2 regions of the Bradyrhizobium sp. IAR9 genome follow, and region 2 is predicted to be linked to the other one. Evidence: riboswitches for the same ligand, from Rfam matches in the RefSeq annotation. Region 2 holds a riboswitch; the other holds the start of a gene.
The links. A riboswitch is a leader RNA that binds a small molecule or an ion and turns the genes downstream of it on or off. The one in region 2 is predicted to bind cobalamin.

Region 1: linked by a shared signal. The riboswitch ahead of metE (5-methyltetrahydropteroyltriglutamate--homocysteine S-methyltransferase) and the one ahead of GGD67_RS05320 (TonB-dependent siderophore receptor) in region 2 are both predicted to bind cobalamin.

The regions. Positions count from the first base shown of each region.
Region 1 is NZ_JACBZW010000004.1:563,346-570,689, reverse strand. It holds gene GGD67_RS14650 (hemerythrin domain-containing protein) at 500-1,099, shown strand; gene metE (5-methyltetrahydropteroyltriglutamate--homocysteine S-methyltransferase) at 2,259-4,604, opposite strand; cobalamin riboswitch at 4,708-4,911, opposite strand; gene GGD67_RS14640 (nodulate formation efficiency C protein) at 5,814-6,644, shown strand.
Region 2 is NZ_JACBZW010000001.1:1,123,963-1,131,306, reverse strand. It holds gene cobF (precorrin-6A synthase (deacetylating)) at 1-124, shown strand, start outside; gene cobT (nicotinate-nucleotide--dimethylbenzimidazole phosphoribosyltransferase) at 135-1,187, shown strand; gene GGD67_RS05325 (histidine phosphatase family protein) at 1,180-1,752, opposite strand; cobalamin riboswitch at 1,825-2,027, shown strand; gene GGD67_RS05320 (TonB-dependent siderophore receptor) at 2,144-4,492, shown strand; gene GGD67_RS05315 (PepSY domain-containing protein) at 4,505-5,944, shown strand; gene GGD67_RS05310 (siderophore-interacting protein) at 5,975-6,643, opposite strand; gene GGD67_RS05305 (O-methyltransferase) at 6,765-7,344, opposite strand, start outside.

The DNA.
Region 1 (7,344 bases), on a different contig from region 2:
GCCTGGAGCTCTTCACGGGTGCGGCCGTGCGCTTCCGACTGTTTCCATGGACGCGGCCGCCGAAGCCAGCATGCAGCTTTGTAATCCGATTTGAACATGTTTGAGCAAACAAGGGACCGCGCCGCTCCCATTCAAGACGCCCTGCTCATGGCACTTACGTGTAAATACTTAGGGACTTCTACCTAGGGAAAACATCCAAATTTTCCAGTTCGTCAGGATCAGCCAATCTGCGTCCCATCGACGTTCGCAAGATAGGATCCGCCATGCACGCCCAGGCCGCCAGTTTTACCGAGACCACCTGCTATCCGACCAGCGTCTTGCGTGGGCAACCTCAACACTTCGGCTAAGTTGATTTACGCCAGCTCAAATTCAAGCGCGCTACTCTTTTGCGTCGAACAGCGCGGAAAATTGCAGCGCAAACGACACCGAACTCGGCTTGGGCGATCTTGCAAGTGGCAGAAACGCTTCCGGCCTAAATTGTGCCTCCAGGAGCACCGCAATGATCATCGATCTTTTGCTTCGAGAGCATCGCAACATTGATCTGCTTCTGGCCGCTCTCCAACGCGAATTGGAGATTTTTGAGAAAGGGATCCGTCCCGATTATGAGGTCATTCGCGCGATTATCAGCTATTTCGAGGTTTACCCCGAGGTGTATCATCATCCACAGGAAGACTTGATTTTTTCCAAGCTCAAGGCTTGCGATCCGGATGCAGCTGCAATCGTCGGCGATCTGGCGCTTGAACACCAGGAAGTCGTCGACCGCTTGCACCGCTTCGCGCGAGCTATTGACGCCATCCTCACGGATCGTGAGCTCGCTCGGCAAGACGTCGGCAATATCATACGCGACTTTATAGTATGCGAGCGGCGCCACATGATGTGGGAAGAACGAGATTTCTTTCCGGCCGCACTGAAGGCTCTCTCGGCACAGGAATGGACCGAAATCGCTTCCGCCGTCACCGATCATGGAGATCCGCTGTTCGGCGAGACAGCGGCAGCCACTTCCGATGCGCTAAGAGCGCATATTCTGAAATTGGAGCAAGAAGCTGAGGCCGAACGCAGCTCGGTCGCGTTATCGTCCACCAAGGCCGGCAATCCCTGACACGGCGCCGAGACGGGCCGTATTGGTCGCTGCCGTTTTACAGCAGGGATTAGACCTTATGCTCATCCTGCCGAAATGAAAATGGGGGTGTTCGCGGGCACGTAGGCTGCCGTACCGCCAAAATGGCTTCTGCGCACTAAGATCGCTTCTCGACCACCCGTGCAAACGCCATGGCCGAGCCTTTCTGAGCTCTGGTTCCGGCACGTTCCACAGTATGACCGTCGCAGGTTGGGCAGTTGCGCAGTGACATCGCGCGAAGCGGATGTCTCGCATATCCGCCGACCCGTAGGACGGACCTTGCGGCCGCGCGGGTGCGGCGAAGCACTCCCACTCCTTCCCTGCCCGGCACGCTCTGAATGATCCGCGAGGCACTGCTCGCCCGGGTACGTTTAGCACGAACGGCAAGGCGCTGGACGTCCGGTCTAACTCTGCGCCGAGCCGAGTCGTGTCGGATCCGAGATCGCCATCATTCAACTGGCCTATGTTGAGGGCAGGACCACGCTCACGGCTGAGGAGCAACCTATCGGCACCGTGCCATCTTCAAGCTCATGACATCCTCCGCGTGGTCCACTCATAGACTCTCAAACAGAGGCCCAAGCCGAAACCCGACTATCGGGTGGAACCGGTCGACCAACTGCCTTAAGCAGGGTTCAAATCAACAGCAACCGCTCATGCATTGTCCACGCTTGCGAGATCCTTGGAGCCAGGTTTTTCGTATCGTCGCTGATCGAGCATAAGGTTTCCAGGCAGGAAAGCGCACCGAGTTTGCGGCTCGTGCCGGCGGTGACCGCCCCGCCATCACCACCTCCCCTCGTCGCTGTCGTAATCGTTGCCGACGTGCTCTTGAGCGACAAACCTTGGTGTATATTTGTACACTTCAGGCTATACGGTCGCATACCACTGCATAATTGAGCTATGCTGAGCTTGTGCTTCAACTGGGCTCAGATTTTCGGCGAATGTCCTTGCCGTAATCGAACCGGCGGTTGTCCTCTCTTCCGCCGAAGCCCGCGCGACGCATCAGCGTCGCTCCTCCCAGACTTTCGCCCGGCCCGCTAAGCGGGGGCCGGGCTTTTTTTGTGTTCCCAAGGCTCCATCGATTATGGAGAGCGCAAATGACCGCAAGAGGATCAACTTTGTCGAGAAGAGATCCAAGCCCGGATCAACGGCCTCGCGAATCGAATGCAGCGCGCAGTTGGCGGGCGGCAGCGACCATGTTCGCTAGCGCCGGCCGAACCTCCTCCCATTTGCGCGTCTTCAGGCCGCAGTCCGGATTGACCCAGAGCTGCGAATCCTGCAGCCGGGTCCGAGCCAACGCCATCAGCTCCTTCATTTCGCCCGCCTCGGGAACGCGTGGAGAGTGGATGTCGTACACGCCCGGCCCGATCTGATTTGGATATTCGTAGTTCCTGAACGCGTCGAGTAGTTCCATTTTCGACCGCGATGTCTCGATCGAGATGACATCTGCGTCCATTGCAGCGATCGCGCCGATGATGTCGTTGAACTCCGAGTAGCACATATGTGTATGAATTTGGGTTTGATCAGCGACGCCGGATGAGCAGATGCGGAAGCAATCCACGGCCCAATCGAGATAGGCGGTCCACTCCGACCGACGCAACGGCAATCCTTCGCGAAGTGCAGCTTCGTCGATCTGGATCATGGTCGCACCAGCATTCTCGAGATCGCGGACTTCGTCTCGGATCGCGAGCGCAATCTGGCGGCAGACCTCGCTTCTGGGAATATCATCGCGAACAAAGGACCAGTTCAAGATCGTCACCGGTCCGGTCAACATCGCCTTCATCGGCTTCCTCGTTAGTGATTGCGCGTAGCGCCACCAGCCTACGGTGATAGGCTTCGACCGCACTACATCGCCAAACAGGATCGGTGGCCTGACGTAGCGCGATCCGTAGGACTGCACCCATCCATTCCTGGTAAATGCGAATCCGGCGAGTTGCTCACCGAAGTACTGCACCATGTCATTGCGCTCGAACTCGCCGTGCACGAGGACATCGAGACCGATGTCCTCCTGCCAGCGTACGACGCGCGCCGTCTCCTCCTTGAGGAACCTGTCGTATTGCTCGTCGCTCATAGCGCCTCGGGCATGCGCCGCACGGGCATTCCGGACCTCTTTGGTCTGCGGAAACGATCCGATCGTCGTGGTTGGAAAAGCCGGTAGTCCGAAACGATTGCTTTGGATCTCGGCACGACGGGCAGATGGGCTCGCGCGCCGACGCATGGTCTGATCGATCGCTTTCATCCGGACAGCGACATTGGCATCATGGATTTTTGGCGAAGTCCGGCGGACAGTCGCGGCACATTCCGACTCGGCAAGAGCTAGCGCAACATTCTGGTCGCCTGCGAGTGCCCGCGCCAGGTTCGCGAGCTCTCGCATCTTCTGGACCGCGAAAGCAAGCCAGCTCTTGACGTCGGAGGCGAGCCCGGTTTCGAGTTCAACATCAATCGGCACATGAAGCAGCGAGCAGGATGGGGCAATCTGTACACGATCCTTGCCGAGCTTCGCAATCGCGGGTTCGAGCCGCTGGCGCAGCGACGACAAATTCGACCGCCATACATTCCGGCCGTCGACGACACCGAGTGACATGACTAGATCACTTCGGCCGCCAGCGATGATCTGGTCCAACAACTGTGGCGCTCGAACCAGATCGAGGTGCAGTCCGGCGACTGGCAGGCTCAAGGCGGTGTCCAGATTGTCCCCGAGATCGCCGAAATAGCTGGCGACTAAGATCTTGATGGCCGGCCCCTCCTTGGCGAGCCGGTCATAGGCATGTCGCAAAGATTGTCGCGCCCTCTCATCCAGATCAAGAACCAGGCAGGGCTCGTCGAACTGAACCCAATTTGCCCCACGTTTGGCCAATTCCTGCAGAACCTCGATATAGGCCGGTATCAATTCATCCAGTAGTAAGAGTGGCTGGAACGCAGGATCGGGACTCTTGCCGAGCTTTAGGAATGTGACCGGCCCGATCAGGACAGGGCGGGTCTGAAAGCCAAGGGCCTTGGCTTCCTCATACTCCTCGATCGGCTTGCGAGAGCATAGCCTGAAAGTCTGTCCCCTGTGAAACTCGGGGACCATGTAGTGGTAGTTGGTGTCGAACCACTTGGTCATCTCCTGCGCGGGTGCGCCAAATCCGCGCGGTCCGTGACCGCAACTCGCATCCTGATCGTCGCATTGTGACCCGCGGGCCATGGCGAAGTACGTCTTGAGCGAAACGGATTCGGCTTTCGAGGCGTAGATCTCCGGGATGGCGCCAACCATGACACTTGTGTCGAGCACCTGGTCATACAGCGAGAAATCGTTCGATGGAATAACCGTGACGCCGATAGATTTCTGACGAGCCCAGTTCGCGGCACGCAGGCCAGCTGCGTCCTCGAGCAACTGCTGTTCGCTGCTTTTTCCGGCCCAGTAGCTTTCGAGAGCGAGTTTGAGCTCGCGCCTTGGACCGATGCGTGGCGTTCCGAGGGTGGCAACCGGAAGGGAGAGAAGAGTCATAGCGTGAACCCCATGTTGGGGGCAAAGGCCATGGCGGACGCAGGCAGGGGAAGTCGCGCGGTGCGACGGCTGCTTGGCGCACCACCGGGACACCCCGCCCCGTGGACAAATATATTGTCGGGGCAGGTCTCCTGGCTCGCGGGTCATCGCTTCTGTCCGGCCTTCCCGAAGCCGCGCAGGCTTCAGTGACGTCGTTGGACAGCGGCTTGCCGCTCACAGTTGCGGGGGCAGCGCCGGCATTGTCACCGGCTTCCCTCTTAGCTCCGGATCAAATGGGAACCGGAGAACCTCGACGACTTGGATTATCGGCAAGAGAAGTCTTCCGTCAACCTCTCAGATTATGTCTCAAGCTGGTGCTGCGATATCCGCTACGCGAATGACCGTGCATCTTTATCGTTGAGTCGACGTAGAAGCGCTCTCCAGTCAGCGATATTGGAATGACCATCGCAGCTGCCCCCTTTGCCGCATGCCCGATCGATGGAAGGGACAAATGCGACTTGCGCGGTCGGGACTGCTGCCTCGAGCAGAACGCATTTGATGCGCGTCCCGGCTTCCCAGCGGTTCTTTGAGCACGTCCACCATCCAGCCACCTTCTCGGCCAACAGGATCCGTGTTGAATAGGCCCAAGCTGGGAAGCCAGCTACATACCCTGCCAGCACGTTGATTTGCGGTTCAGCAAGACTCCAAATGCTCGGCGGTGAAGATCGGCTTCGCGTCGTTGGCCGTCGAGTGCAAAGCGCTCCGGACTGAGGCTGTTCTCGAAGCGCCGCGAGTCGCGACGGGAGCGCCAAACGCACCATGGCCCATTGGCCGCAAATTGGCAGAGATCGAAACGCACATTCTGGCAACGATACCGAACCAAACCGTCGCGAGACGAGGATGCATAAGCCGCGCTGGATAGCGCTGAAAGGAAACATCGAGACCTGGGCCAGTCGGAAAGTCGACAAAGAGGACACAAAAGCGGTGTGAATTGCCGCCCATTACCTGGCACGAAGAATGCAAGACTTCGGCATGCCCAGTCTCCTCCTGCTGGGCAAGTCCAGTACAGCAAATTGAGGCTGTCGCCGGCAGCGAAGTTAGCGGCGCGTGACATAGAGGGGAGCGCCTGCTCGCACGGGACACCATCGGTCTCCCCGCCGCGTCGCCGCTAACTTCTTGCGCTCGCGTATAACAGGTTAAAGGTTGCCCCGCTTTAGAAATGACGTGTGGATGAAAGCAGATAGGCCGACAGTTATGAGGAAAATGTCTGGAAGACGCGCGTTATGGTTTTGTCTCGGTCAATCCCTGATATGCCTGGCCGGGCTGGCTGCGACGAGCAACAGTGTTCGCGCCAACGAGAGCCCCCTTATCGAAAGATTCAAGTCAACGTGGCGAGCGCAAGACGGCGAGACAATAGAACAAATTATCTCCAATGTCTCGAAGGTGGCGCAGTTCGTCCCTCGAATGTGGGGCGTCGCTGAACTTGACGAAAATGACTATGTTTTCGTTTCGTGGACCAGGCACCGCGTCGATACATCAGACGAACAGTACGTTATCACTTGGAAGGTCGCGCTCGACGGCACGATTCAACTTGCGTCGACCTATGCCAAACCGATGGAATTGGGCTGGCGCGCCCTGGCGCTCTCGTTGATCGCCAGTGAAGTCAAGGACGGCGAAAGGGACGCAAATCTTGGCTTTCTGCATGATCCGAGCAACTTCAACTTTGTGACGACCATGCAAGGCCGGCTCGGCGATCTTCTGCGGCAGGGCCGCTGCACTATCGTCGAACCTGTTGGAGTGGACTACTTGCCGAAGCAGAATGACAAGCCGACCGAGAAAGGTGATCTGTGGCGCGTTTTGCTTTTAGTGAACTGTAATATCCCAGGCCCCCGTTTTTTTACACACAACGGGGTCATCACTTTCGAGAAGAGCGAAGGGCAAGATTGGGAGCCGCAATCCTCCTTTGCCAAGCGTATCGCGGCGTTTCCTCCTGGCTCCTGGTTCGCTCGCATGGAGCCAAAGGAACCGGAAGAGTTAGAGGGGAGCAAAGGCCCTCGGTAAAATGGTCGCGCAGAGCAAGATCGCGCCGTAGCTCCTTTACCGCCGAACGTCTGAGCAACTGCAGACATATTAGCTCTAGAATGTCGGTGTTTACGCCTTCAGCAGTCGCGAGCCTTTCCTGAAGCTTTCAGCCCGTCAGGAAAAAGTCGGGCAGCACGATTACTTCCGATTCCTTCTGCGAGTAGTCGAGCTCAGCGGCGCGTTCCAGCTGGCGAGATTTGGCCCCCAGCGCGCCCGACGCGGTGGGAGGACACCAATCCGCGAGGGAACCAGCTCCTCCATGCCACTCTTCAAGGGACCGGGCCTGAAGATGCCTCGGGCCCAAGCCCGATCCGGCGTGCGCGCCGCCATCGCGCGACTGACTGGCACCCGCAAGAGCGTATGCATGCCGACGCCGAGGCGGCACGCGGGATCGAGTGCTGCGACGAAACGCGTTAAGACGGTAATCGGGCAGTGTTAGTGGGCCGGCAGTGCCCTCTGAGCACCGACCCTTTTCCGAGTGCCCCCGGCGAGAGCCGCGGAGCCGTGCGCGAGGCTTCGAGGACCGAACTGAGTCGGCGCTAGATTTCCTCGCGCGCATTCGTCTGCGCGTCAAAGATCCGGATTTGAAGCGTGGGAAAACGCCTCTTTAGTTCTGCTCCGCCTGTGCCCTGGCGCCGTCTCTGGTTGCGAATTCGGCTCTGAGTCGACCATCCACTTC
Region 2 (7,344 bases):
CGACCAGATCGTCATGTCCGGCGTGCTCGCCGAGGTTGGCCCGCGCATCGTCGCGGCGCGGCAGGAAGCGCGCGAGCGGCATGGCTGGATCATGGACAGCTACATTCTCAAGCGCAGGCCGTAAGCGAGGCAGCATGCTCTCCGAATGGGTCACCCGAAATTGCCCCGATGTCTCCGCCGTGCATCGCGAGGCGGCGATCGCACGGCAGGCGCAACTGACAAAGCCGACCGGTGCACTCGGCCGGCTGGAGCAGCTCGCAATCGAGCTTGCGGGCCTGCAGGCGACCGAACAGCCGCGTGCCGCACGGGTGCCGATCATCGTCTTCGCCGGCGACCACGGCATCGTCGCGCAGGGCGTCTCGGCCTATCCGCAAGCCGTGACCATCGCGATGATGGCGAATTTTGCCTCCGGCGGCGCCGCGATCTCGGTGCTGGCGCGCGAGCTTGGCTCGAGCCTGGACGTCGTCGACGCCGGCACGCTGGCAACAGAGGCGATGGCGGGTGTCATCACCGACAAGCCGCGCCATGGCACGCGCGATTTCAGCGTCGAAGCCGCGCTCGCACCCGCCGAGCTGGCGTATGCGTTCGAGGCCGGCCAGCGCGCGGTTGCGCGCGCGCAAGCCAATCAGCCCGATCTCTTGATCTTCGGCGAGATGGGGATCGGCAACACGACGACGTCGGCGGCGATTGCTGCAGGCCTGCTCGGCATCAGCGCCGAAGAGATCGCGGGCAGCGGCACCGGCGTCGATGCGGCCGGCCGCGCACATAAGGCCCGCGTGATCGACGCGGCGATCGCGCGTCACGGCGTTGGCGGCGCTTCGCCGGAAGAAATCCTATGCGCCGTTGGCGGCCTGGAGATCGCGGCGATCTCAGGTGCGATCATTGCGGCCGCGCAGCGCCGTATTCCCGTATTGATCGATGGCTTCATCGTCTCGGTGGCAGCGCTCGCAGCAGTACGGCTCAATCCGTCGTGCCGGCCGTTCCTACTGCCGTCGCATCAATCGGCGGAGCAGGGGCATCGGCTGGTGTTGCGCGCGCTGAACGTGCAGCCGTTGATCAGCCTCGATCTCAGGCTCGGCGAGGGATCGGGTGCCGCCATCGCGCTGCCGCTGGTGCGGCTCGCCTGTAGCCTTCACAACGGCATGGCGACGTTCGCGCAGGCCAATGTGCCTGACAGACCTAACTGATCGGCTGATTGACGGAGACGACGCGCCAGCCGCTCGCAAGGCGATCGATCCGGGTCAGCGACAGCGGATCGACCACGAAGCGCAAGGCGGCCTGCGGCGTCAGATCCAGCGCGATGCAGAGCGCGGCGCGGATGGTGCCGGAATGCACGACGAGCGTGGCCGATCCGGCTGCGATCCGCGACAGACCCAGCCGGACACGCGCGACCTGATCCGCAAAGCTTTCGCCGCCCGGCGGCCGTCCGCCAGCCGGATCGCTCCAGAACTGCGCATAGGCCTCGCCGCGGGTCGCCTCGAGTTGGTCATGGCGATGGCCGGTCCAGTCACCAAAATCCTGCTCGCGGAATTCACTGACCAGCTTCGGTTCGAGTCCCAGCGCGCGTGCCGTCTCGATCGTGCGCCGCGACGGGCTGGCATAGCCGGCGGCATCCGGTGGCAGGCGCCGTCGCACAGCGTCCAGTTGCACGCGATCGCTGAGATCGGCCGGCGCGTCGGCGGCATGGATGGTGCCTGTGACGCCCGCGACGGGCGCGTGCCGTATCAACCAGAGGAAGGTCTCGCCTTCCATGCTCATCTCCAAGGAAGTTGGTCGTTGTGGCCATAACGCCGCAACTGGCACATTGACTCTGTTGTGATGGTAATCCTAGATGCTCGCGACGGTTTTCCCGAGAGGGAATGAAAAGGGAATACGGTGCGGGGACATTGTCCCCAACGCCGTGGCTGCCCCCGCAACTGTGAGCGGATAATCCTTCGTCAGAAGCCACTGGGTCCTCGGTCCCGGGAAGGCGACGAAGTGGTGATGACCCGCGAGCCAGGAGACCTGCCGTCAGCCGTGGTCACACGCGAAGATGTCGGTCGGGGAGTACAGACATTCGGCTTCATCGGACGGCTGAAGAGCCAAAAGGTGAGACCTCGTTCGCTGTGACGTGCCACTGACGTCATACCGAGGTCCGAAAACCGTGTCTTCCATCCGTATCGTACGACCGCGACAATTCCTGCTCGCATCCGCTGCGCTCACATCCCTTGCCGCGCTCGATCTGCCCGCTGCGCTGGCGCAGCAGGCCCGTGAACCCCTGCCGCCGGTCGAAGTATCGCCGGCCCAATCCCGCACGCAGGCCAAGCCTGCCGGCCGGGAGGCGCAGAGCACGCGCCGGGCAGCAGCGCGCAGGCCGGCGGCCGCGGCAGCGATGCCGAAGCCCGTCGTGCCGGCTACGGCACCCCCGACGCCGCTCAACAGCAACGCCGTGGCCGAAAGCGCTTCGCGGCTCGGCCTGACGGTGCGACAGACGCCCGCGACCGTCGAGGTGATCTCCGCCGAGACCATGCGCGAGCAGGGCTATCGCACTGTGTCCGACGTGGCCCAGGGCGCGGTCGGCGTCACCGCCGGCGATAATCCGGCCGAACCTTCCGCCTTCTCCATGCGCGGCTTCACCAACAGCCAGATCAACACGCTCTACAACGGCATCAAGATCGGCCCGCAGAACATGACCTCGCGGATCATGGACACCGCCAATCTGGAAGCCGTGGAATTCCTGAAGGGGCCGGCCTCGCTGATCTCGGGTGAAGGCGCCGCCGGCGGCGCGATCAATTTTGTGACCAAGCAGCCGCACACGGGACCGATCCTGAACGAAGCTGATTTCTCCTGGGATTCGCTGAATTCGTTCCGCGCGCATTACGGCTCGGGCGGCAGCACCAACGTCCAAGGCCTCGACTATCGCTTCGACATCAGCCGTTCCGCACTCAACGGCTTTGCCGACGACACCAACACCAAGATGCTCGATGTGTCCGGCCAGCTCAATTACCGCATCTCCGACAGTCTCAAGATCTGGGGCGCGATCGAATATCGCGAGGACCGCTCGAAAGCCTATTGGGGCGCGCCGCTGGTGCCGATAGCCTTCAGCGGCTCGCATGCGACGTCGGGGATCGTCTCCGGCAACTACTTCAACAGGACCGACCTGGGCGCGGTCACGATCGACGACCGCACCTTCAACACCAACTACAACGTCCTCGACAACCGCAACGTCGCGCAGGAGGTGTGGCTGCGCGGCGGCTTCGAGCTGAAGCTGGCGCCGGACCTGACGCTGAAGAGTCAAGCCTATGGCTACGGCGCGGAGCGTACCTGGTTCAACAACGAGATCGAGGCGTTCGATTCCACCAACAACCAGGTGTATCGCGAGCGCTTCTATGTCGCGCACAGCCAGCGCCTGGTCGGCAACATCACCGATTTGATCTGGGACGCGAATATCGCGGGCTTCGACAATCGCTTGGTCACGACGCTGTCGTCGAGCTATCTTGATTTCGTCAGGCCGGGCGCGGCAAACTTCCCGAACGATTATGTCTCGCTGGTCGATCCGAACCGCGGCTTTTACGGCCTGCTGACGACGCAGCAGCAGACCGCGCGGATCGACAACGAGGCGCTGTCGTTCGAGGACCGGCTGAAGCTGACGCGGACCTTCGCGCTGATCGGCGGCCTGCGCGTCGAGCATATCGGGCTCGACCGCAATTCGACCGATTCCGCCGGGCTTGTGAGAGCCGGTTTTCCGTTCACGAAAGACTGGGCGCCGGTGACGGGCCGCATCGGTTACACCTGGGAGGCCGTGCCCGGCCTGACCTTCTTCAGTCAGTACGCAACCGGCGCCGACGTCGCCGCGAACACCAGCTTCCTGCTGTTGCCGACCCAGCCGCTCGATCTGACGACCTCGCGTACCTACGAGACCGGCGTCAAGCACCTGTTCTGGGACAACAGGGCGGAGTGGTCGTTCTCGGCCTACGACATCGTGCGCAAGAACGTCTATGCAGCGGCGGGCGGCATGGCGCTCAACATCGCCGGGCGCCAGGAATCGAAGGGCGTCGAGCTTGCCGCTTCGGTTCGTCCGATCGATCCGCTGCGTCTGTGGGGCAACATCGCCTATGTCGATGCCCGCTATGCCGACTACAATTTCGCCGGCGGCTCGTTCTCCGGCAATACGCCGCCGAACGTGCCGCGCATTGTGGCGAATGCTGGCGCGTCCTGGCGCTTCTTCACGCCCTGGCCGGTAGAGCTCGGCATCACTGGCCGCCATGTCGGCGACCGCTACAACACCGATGCCAATGTCGTGACGATGAAGGCGTATACCGTCGCCGACGTCTATGCCTTCGTCGATATCCCCAAGACGGTGTTCAGCGCGGTCGACCAGGCACGCCTGACCTTCCGCGTCCGCAACATCACCGATAAGCGCTATGCGATCTGGGGCGATCCGTTCTATCCCGACCAGATCCTGCTCGGTGCGCCCAGGACCTACGAGCTCTCGGCCGCGTTCAAATGGTAGGGCACTGAACGCATGATGGGCGCGATCGTCCTTACGCATCGCTGGCTCGGGATCGCGTTCTGCCTGCTGTTCGCGATGTGGTTCGCGACGGGGATCGTGATGCACTTCGTGCCGTTTCCGTCGCTGACAGAAGCGGAACGGTTTGCCGGCCTGGCGCCGGTGGATCGCGAAGCGGCGAGGATCCCGGTTGCGGCGGCGGTCGCTGTGAGCGGGGTCGTGGACGCCGTGCGCGTTCGGCTGATCCAGCGGAGCGATGCAGCGGTCTACATTGTGTCGGGATCATCGCGCGTGCGCGCGGTCCGTGCCTCCGACGGAGCGGATGCGTCGGTCGCAATGGCCGATACCGCGCTTGCCATCGCGCGGGAGCACGCGCGCAATCGCGGGCTCGATGCCGCGCCGGCCGCGGTCGTTGCCGGTCCGGACTATGATCAGTGGAGCGTTCCGAACGGCTTCGATCGCCACCGGCCGCTGTTTCGTGTGGCGCTCGGCGATGCTGCCGGGACGGAAGTCTATGTCTCCTCGCCCACCGGCGAGATCGTCCTGGATACGACGCGGCGCGAGCGGGGCTGGAATTGGGCCGGTAGTGTGCTGCACTGGATTTATCCGACGGTCCTGAGAAGCAACTGGTCGCTGTGGGATCGCGTCGTCTGGACACTGTCATTGCTGGCCCTGATCGCGGCGATGCTTGGCGCGGTGCTCGGGATCGCGCGGGTGAAGCTGCGAGGGCGCCGGATGTCCTCGCCCTATCGTGGCTGGCACGCGTTGCACCATGTCATTGGCCTCGCGGCAACAATGTTCGTGCTGACATGGAGTCTCAGCGGCTGGCTCTCGATGGATCACGGCCGGCTGTTCTCGCGCGGACAATTGACCTTGGCCGAATCCGGCGTGATGAACGCGCCGCCTGATTGGGCGGCTGCCTCATGGCTCGATCGGCAGCCAATATCGCCCTCGACCCGGGAGATCGAATGGTTTGCCTTCAACGGCAGCGTCTATCGCCGCGATCGGGTGAGCCTCGACCGTCAGGTCTTGATCAAGGCAGGGGACGCGTCCCTCGACGGACCAAGGGAATTTCTGGATAGGCATGAGATCCAGAGTCTCGTGGCGCACCTTGCTGCCGGCTGCGGTGCGGCGTCCGTTCTTGCTGGCAACGACGACTACCCCGCGCAATCGGCTATTGCCGGTGCGCCCGTCTACCGTTCGCGCTGCGGCGACCTCTGGTTCGATATCGACGGTGCCGACGGCAGTGTGCTGCAAAGGCTGGATTCATCGCGGCGGGCCTATCGCTGGCTCTACAGCGCGCTCCACACGCTCGATTTTCCCCTTCTGGTGGCGCACCCGCGTCTGCGCGATACCATCATCGTCGGACTCTGTGCGTTGGGACTGGTGTTCTCCGTCACCGGGATCGCGATTGGCTGGCGGCGTCTGCGGCCCCGACCGACCCGTAGGTCCTGACCGACAGCCGGCCGTTCCATCGGTTCCTCTCTAATCCAAACCGGTCTTGCCCGGTGCCCAATAGGCTTTCGCCCTGATCCGCGATGATGCGACGCCGGCGGCCTTCAGGGTGCGGCCGACGCGCTGGATCGAGGGTGCCTTGCCGGTCAGGACGAACTGTGCGCCGTTTGCGGCAAGGCGCAGCAGCTCGGATTCTGCAGTTGCAAGATGGGTGTCATCGGCACTGCGTGCGATTAATCTGGCCTGGCCGAGGCCGATGGAATCCAGCACCAGTCTCGACTCCGCGACATCGGTGGCTTCGAACAGATGGAGCGCGCCGCCAGCCTGCAGGCTGTCGCGCAACGCGGCCGCAAGGCCGAACGAGGTTTCATCGCCGAACAGAACGATGGGCGCTCCGAGGTCCGCGAGGTCGAACGAGCGGCGTGGACCAAAGAACTGGCAGGCGTTGCCCGCGCGCAAGCCGCTGGCCCAGCGGCTGCCGGGACCATCGCCATGTGCAAAGGCGAGCAGCCGCGTTCTGCCGTTGCCGGCGTCCCACGACATCGGCGTATAGGTGCGCGCGCTCAGGCCCGAGCCCATCGCGACCTGGATCTTGTCGCCAGCCGTCCAGGCGACGTTTCTGAGCGCTTCGCCTTCGAGCTCGACGAGCCGGAAACTCTGCGAGAGCGTCTCAACGCCGGCAACGTGTGCAGGACGCATCAGCCATCGCAGCAACATCCGCGTGAGCCGTCCCTGCGGTGCCCGCGATGGCTCGGACGTCTGTGGCTCGTGAGCGGGCTCGTTCAAATTCGGCTCCATCACAGTTTCACCACCGCGCCGATCATCGGGTCTTGATCGTGAATTCGTTGCCGCGTCCCGGCTCGAACGGCAGCGACAGTGAGAGGTAGCCGTTCTCGGGATCGCGTACGTAGTCGATATAGCCCGAAGCTTCCTCGAGCGCGTTCTCGCCGACGATGAGCGCGCCGCGCTTCAGGTGCGGCTCCAGCAGCCTGAGAATGGGAAGATAGAGAGTGAAAGCGCCATCGAGCATCACCATGTCGACCTCGCCGCCGAGGCCGGAGCTGAGCGTTTGGCGCGCATCGCCGTGCCTGAACTCGACGAGGTCGGCGAGCCCCGCGGCGGCAAGGTTCGCTTGCGCCCGCTCGATCTTGCCGGGTTCGAGATCGGTCCCGATCAGACGGCCGCCACCGATGTCGCGCAGGCCCGCCGCCATGTAGATCGCGGAAATCCCCATCGAGGAGCCGAACTCGACGATGCGCTGTGCCTTGGTGGCACGGACGCACATGTAGAGGAAGCGTCCGAACCGCGGAGAGACGCTCAGGAAATTGTCCGCAAGTCCACGATAGACTTCGTTCAGATCACGGCTCTCGGCGGCGATGGTCTTGCTGATGATCTCATCG